3 regions of the Synechococcus sp. R55.4 genome follow, and region 1 is predicted to be linked to each of the others. Evidence: predicted binding sites of a transcription regulator. Region 1 holds the regulator's gene; each other region holds the start of a gene.
The links. Region 1 encodes NtcA, which controls nitrogen genes in cyanobacteria. Its sites were predicted from a motif close to GTANCNNNNGNTAC; they were not measured.
Positions count from the first base shown of each region.

Region 2: the regulator NtcA is predicted to act here: its motif matches at 855-868, upstream of glnA (type I glutamate--ammonia ligase).
Region 3: the regulator NtcA is predicted to act here: its motif matches at 1,385-1,398, upstream of fmdA (formamidase).

Region 1 covers NZ_JANSIF010000030.1:19,778-22,048, forward strand. The annotation lists gene NW842_RS08425 (M61 family metallopeptidase) at 1-559, opposite strand, end outside; gene ntcA (global nitrogen regulator NtcA) at 849-1,523, shown strand; gene eno (phosphopyruvate hydratase) at 1,762-2,271, shown strand, end outside.
Region 2 covers NZ_JANSIF010000018.1:9,578-11,848, forward strand. The annotation lists gene trxB (thioredoxin-disulfide reductase) at 1-522, opposite strand, end outside; gene NW842_RS05935 (hypothetical protein) at 643-822, opposite strand; gene glnA (type I glutamate--ammonia ligase) at 1,009-2,271, shown strand, end outside.
Region 3 covers NZ_JANSIF010000031.1:18,384-20,654, forward strand. The annotation lists gene thrS (threonine--tRNA ligase) at 1-1,036, shown strand, start outside; gene fmdA (formamidase) at 1,479-2,271, shown strand, end outside.

The sequences.
Region 1 (2,271 bases):
GGCTATCCACCAGCTCGTCATAGTCCTCTGCCACAAAAGACTGGCCGGAAGTGGGATCCTCAGAAGGAGAGGTCAAGGGCCGCAAACTGGTGGCGATGTGCCAATCCGGCTTGGGGGGGATCACCGTCAAAGTGTAGGGTTCCCGCTCGCGACCGGGCACGTAGAGGAAGAGCGCTGCCCCGTTGAAATAGGCGTGGGTCAAATCCAGATGGTTTGTGCGCACCGTCAGCTCATAGGCATAGACCCGATAGCACACCTTCACAGCAGAAGAACCCGGCGGATCGATTTGCCAGGTATTCTTATCCACCTTCCGCCAGGCCAAAGGGATCCCTTGCTCGGTTGCCGCCTGAAACTCCTGTACATGACGGGCATACTCCCGCACCAAGTAGGATCCCGGCGTCCACACCGGCAGTCGCAGCCGCAAAGGCACCTCTGGATCCACCTCTTGGATCTGCAGTTCCACCTCCAGCAGGTGATTGGCCGGATCCGGCATCCGCACTGTGAAATGCTGGCGGCTCAGTTGAGAAGGTGCAGCAACAACAGCCTCCGGGCTCCCCATAGATAGATAGAATGTTCCAACCCACTCCACTCTCTACCGCCAAGGGCCGACGCAACCCCCAGCGACAATGGCTCCTATCCTAACCTCTGCCTTTGGCTGGAGAGCAGCAACGAGACTTAAAAATGTAGCGCGTGCTACAAAGATACCTAGGCAGAACCTTCTACTTTAGGGTAAATCTTGGTATCCTCGTAGATTCTGAAGTCAATGGGTTGCAACCTAGCCTAATGCTTCTAGATTGATCTTAGTAGGTTGATCTTAGGTATAAACTGACCTTAAAAGGTTGATGAGTATGGCGGTGGCCGTAGCGGAAAAATCTCTGATCACAGCCTTCAAGCAATTGGGAGGCCCTCACCATCCTCCGGTTATCGAAACGTTTGAGCGCGGGAAGACCATTTTTTTTCCAGGGGATCCGGCGGAGCGGGTTTACTTTTTGGTAAAGGGAGCCGTTAAGCTCTCGCGGGTCTACGAAATGGGAGAGGAAATCACCGTTGCCCTCCTGCGGGAAAACAGCATCTTCGGCGTGCTCTCCTTTATCACGGGACAGCGCTCCGACCGCTTTTATCACTCGGTGGCTTTTACACCTACCGAGTTACTCTCTCTGCCGATCGAGCAGGTGGAAAAATCCTTGCAGGAGAACGCCGAACTGGCCATGTTGCTGGTTAAAAGCCTGTCGTCTCGTATCTTGCAAACGGAGATGATGATCGAGACGCTGGCTCATCGCGACATGGGATCCCGTCTGGTCAGCTTTTTGTTGATTCTCTGTCGCGATTTCGGGGTGCCTGGCCCAGATGGGGTCACCATCGATCTCAAGCTGTCTCACCAGGCCATTGCCGAGGCCATTGGCTCAACCCGCGTCACCATCACCCGCCTGTTGGGAGAGCTGCGCAAGAAGAAGTACATCTCCATTCACAAGAAGAAGATCACCGTACACGACCCGATGCGGCTGAGCCATCGCTTTGCCTAGAAGGAAGAGGAGAACACCTCCTGAGTAGCACCTTGCCCAGGCAAACCCCGCTCGACGGCTAGTTGAAGCTCTGGCCGGCCTATGTTCAATCTACTGCTGCAGCCTTGAAGAATCTCTGTGCCCGAAGGACAGACTTAAAGTTTTCTGGAAGCTGACCGGATCGCGGGCAAGAATCTACTAGTCTATGGGGGGATCTGGCTTTGGCCAGAGCTATCTAGCCAATTGCTGAGGTGTAACTGTGGAAACGGCCATCGAGTGGATTACCGCCCATGAGATCCTCGACTCGCGAGGGCGTCCCACCCTAGAAGCCCTGGTGGGTCTAGCCAATGGGGCGACGGGCTTGGCGCAGGTTCCCAGCGGCGCTTCGACCGGTACCTTTGAGGCCCATGAGCTGCGGGACGGGGATCCCAAACGCTACGGCGGTAAGGGTGTGCTGAGGGCGGTGGAAAACATCCTTGGCCCCATCCAGTCGGAGCTGCAGGGAGAAGATGCCCTCAACCAAGCCCGTATTGACCAGTTGCTGATCGACCTGGACGGCACCCCCAACAAGTCCCGCCTGGGGGCCAACGCTATTTTGGCAGTTTCTCTGGCGACAGCCAAAGCGGCTGCGGAAGCAGTGGGCTTGCCTCTTTACAAATACCTGGGGGGGCCCTTTGCCAACCTGCTGCCGGTGCCGCTGATGAACGTGCTCAACGGCGGCGCCCACGCCGACAACAACGTCGATATTCAAGAATTTATGCTTGTGCCC
Region 2 (2,271 bases), on a different contig from region 1:
CTTGGTCAGGTAGGTGGCTTCCTCACAAGCAGTATCGCCGCCGCCAATGACCACCAGTTCCACCCCTCTGAACATAGGCATAGCCCCATCGCAGATCGCACAGGCCGACATGCCCCGGTTCCAATAGGTCTCCTCTCCGGGCAGGTGTAGGCGCTTGGCTGTGGCCCCGGTGGCGATGATCAGGCTGTGGGTGCGCAATTCCCGCTCGTCAGAACGGACGACAAAGGGCCGCTGGCTTAAATCGACGAAGGTGACATCTTCAGTGTAGAGTTCCGCCCCCCACCGCTGCGCTTGGGCTCGCATGTTCTTCATCAGTTGGGGGCCGGTGATGCCTTCGGGAAAGCCCGGAAAGTTTTCCACCTCGGTGGTGGTCATCAGTTGCCCGCCAGGGATCCCGCCCGCCTGGAACCCCTCGAACACGACCGGCTTCAGGTTGGCACGCCCAGCGTAAATGGCTGCTGTAAACCCGGCAGGGCCGGAGCCGATGATCACCACATTCTCAACCCGATTTTGCTCTGCCATCCGATGTCTCTCCTTCTGCAACAGGACTAAAAGTCAAACTCATAACGACTACGCTTTAGCTTAACACCCTTTGGCAAACCGGGCGAGCTGGGGGCCTGCTGATCCTAATTTTCGCTCGCCTCAGGCAACCGGGGCAGGGTTTTGCCCGCCCCATCCGGTTATTTCTGCCCAGAGGTTGGCAGGGTGGCGGCCATTGCTCAAGTTCTGGATCCCCAACACCCCATCTGGATTGACCAAAACCAACAGGGAAAGGGGAGCGACTCCGATGAGCGAAAAAGCGGTGTCCGAGATAGCCAGCAAGTGGGTCAGAAGGCCAGGCTCGAAGCAATTTTGTATCAGAAACTACAAAATGCCCGTGTTGGCCTTTCTAGGATGAGTGAGCGTTTTTGGCCTGTCTGGGTCGAAGCGTGGGGATCACCTGCTGGGATCCCATTTATTCAGCCACAGTTCCCCCAGTCTTAACCGCAACCCAATCAGGAGAGAGTAATGGCATCCACGCCCCAAGAAGTGCTTCAGATGATCCAGGACAACAACGTCCAGATGGTGGATCTCAAGTTTGTGGATATCTTTGGCACCTGGCAGCATGTTTCCTTCCACACCTCGATGATTAAAGAAGAAACCTTCACCGAGGGGCTCCCCTTTGACGGATCCAGCATCCGGGGCTGGAAAGCGATCAACGAGTCTGACATGTACATGGTGCCGGATCCCAAGACGGCTTGGATTGATCCCTTTCTGGAGGTGCCCACCCTCAGCATAACTTGCAGCATTGTTGAGCCGCGCACCGGCCAGCCTTATAGCCGTTGTCCCCGCAGCCTTGCCGCCCGTGCCGTTGCCTATCTGCAATCGACGGGCATTGCCGATACCGCCTACTTCGGGCCGGAGGCAGAGTTTTTCATCTTTGAGGATGTTCGTTTCGACCAAACCCAAAACTCGGCCTACTACTTCGTGGATTCCATCGAAGGTCGCTGGAACTCGGGCCGCGAGGAGAAAGGCGGCAACCTGGGCTACAAGCCTCGCTACAAAGAGGGCTATTTCCCGGCCCCGCCCACCGATGCCCATCAAAACATCCGTACCGAGATGCTGCTGACCATGGGCAAGCTGGGGGTGCCTATCGAGAAGCATCACCACGAGGTGGCTACCGGCGGGCAAGGGGAGCTGGGCTATCGCTTCGCCGATCTGATCACGGCTGCCGACTACATGATGGTTTACAAATACGTGATCCGGAATGTGGCCCGCAAGCACGGCAAAACCGTCACCTTCATGCCCAAGCCCCTGTTTAACGACAACGGCACCGGCATGCACACCCACCAGTCCCTCTGGAAGGATGGCCAGCCTTTGTTCTATAGCGAAGGCACCTATGCCAACCTGAGCGAGACGGCTCTCTACTACATCGGTGGTCTGCTCAAGCATGCCCCGGCGATCCTGGCCTTCACCAACCCCACCACCAACTCCTACAAGCGCTTGGTGCCCGGTTTTGAGGCGCCGGTGAACCTGGCTTACTCCCAGGGCAACCGTTCCGCCGCCATTCGCATTCCCGTGACCGGCAACAATCCCAAAGCCAAGCGTCTGGAGTTCCGCTGCCCGGATGCCACCTGCAATCCCTACATCGCCTTCTCGGCCATGTTGATGGCAGGTCTGGACGGGATCAAGAATAAGATCCACCCCGGCGAGCCCTTGGACAAAGATATCTACGATCTGGAGCCGGAAGAGCTGGCCAAGATCCCTTCCACGCCTGGATCCCTGCTGGAT
Region 3 (2,271 bases), on a different contig from region 1:
TGCCCGTGTGGACTTGTTCAAGATCTCCGGCCACTGGCAAAAGTATCGGGAAGATATGTTTCCCATGATGTCGGAGAATGAGCAGGCGCGTGCGGCTGAACAGGGCTTTGTCATGAAGCCGATGAATTGTCCTTTTCACATCCAAATCTACAAATCCGAGCTGAGATCCTACCGCGATTTGCCCCTACGATATGCCGAGTTCGGCACCGTTTATCGCTACGAGCAATCGGGGGAATTGGGAGGTCTGACGCGAGTGCGTGGCTTCACGGTGGACGATGCCCATTTGTTTGTTCGCCCCGATCAATTGGAGGAGGAGTTTCTCAAGGTTGTCGATCTCATTTTGGTGGTTTTCGATAAGCTCAAGCTCAAGGATTTTCGCGCCCGCCTCAGCTTCCGGGATCCCAAGTCGGACAAATATCTGGGATCCCCCGAAGATTGGGACAAAGCCGAAAATGCCATCCGTCGCGCTGTGGAGAAGTTGTCGATGCCCCACTTTGAAGGGATCGGAGAGGCAGCCTTCTATGGGCCGAAGCTGGATTTTATTTTCCGCGACGCGCTGGATCGGGAGTGGCAACTGGGCACGGTTCAGGTGGACTACCAAAACCCACAGCGCTTTGATCTGCAATACGTAGCTGAGGATGGATCCCGGCAGCGTCCGGTGATGATTCACCGTGCTCCCTTTGGCTCGCTGGAACGACTCATCGGCATTCTCATCGAAGAATACGCTGGGGATTTTCCCTTCTGGCTGGCCCCGGAACAGGTGCGCATTTTGCCCGTTTCCGATCAGTATTTGGGCTATGCCACCCAAGTGCGGGATCAACTGCGAGAACACGGGATCCGCGTCCACATCGATGCCGACAGCGATCGTTTGCCCAAAAAAATCCGCAATGCCGAGAAGGCCCGGATCCCTTTTATGTTGATCGTGGGGGAACAGGAACAAGCGGCAGGAACGGTGAGCGTGCGCCAGCGCCATCGGCAGGAGCTGGGATCCCTGACGGTGGCAGATTTCCTAGCCCAGCTACAGGCACTTGACTAGCTTGGGCATTCGGGATCCCTGGCTTGCGGCAACTGGGTTTTCAGAACTTGAGGATCCCAGGTTCTGAGGATCTCAAGAAAGAGCTTGAGTTTCCCTTTCTCAAGGGAAGCCAAGGGGGCTAATTGAAAAATCAGGATTTGGCCGACAACCCACCATGTTCTCTAGGGATTTTCTGGAGAGGATCCTGCAACGCTTTAGGAGCTGACGGCTAAATCGATCTGTCGCCGAATGGATTGGCCGTTACTTTGGTGAATTGATTGATAGTTACTTTGAATTGCAGTGAAATAGCCTGTCGATCTAAGCTCCTCATCTCCCGCTCTGCGATTGTAGATAACAGCACTATGAATTGTAGCTTTTACTACAGTATTAGCTTCTCTATTGGAGATAGGCTTTTGTGCATTCAAAGTCTGACCGCAGAGTGATGACTCAAGGATAGGATCCCATGCCCAAAACGCTGTTTAAAGTTGACCTGACTAAGCCAATGGATCAACAGGATCTACCGGGTCACAACCGCTGGCATCCTGATATTCCCGCTGTGGTTTCTGTAAACCCTGGCGAGGTATTCCGAATTGAGTGTAAAGACTGGACGGATGGGCAAATCAAAAACAACGATGATCCTTCCGACATTGAGCAGGTTGACCTAAGCGTTGTCCATGTTTTGAGTGGGCCTATTTGGGTTAACGGCGCCCAGCCTGGAGATATCCTGGTTGTCGATCTGTTAGACATTGGGCCACTGCCGGGAGACGAGTGGGGGTTTACAGGTATTTTTGCCAAAGAAAATGGAGGGGGATTCCTCACCGATCATTTTCCCAACGCGGCCAAAGCCATCTGGGATTTTCAAGGCATTTACACCACTTCCAGACACATTCCCCATGTGCGCTTTGCCGGCATCATTCACCCCGGCCTCATTGGCTGTGCCCCATCTCACGAGTTGCTGGCGGCTTGGAATAAGCGGGAAGCTGAGCTGGTCGCTTCGGCTCCCGATTTGCGCACTTACGGCGCGGGGCTATCCGGCAATCAGCCTGTGCTGGCCGCCTTGCCCAATCCCAAGAACGCAATTTTGGGAACTTTGCCCAAGTCAGAGTATGAGCGGGTTGCTGCTGAAGCGGCTCGGACGGTGCCCCCGCGAGAGCACGGCGGTAATTGCGATATTAAAAACCTGTCTAAAGGAACACGGATCTACTTCCCGGTTTACGTGGAGGGTGCCAAGCTGTCGATGGGAGATATTCACTTCT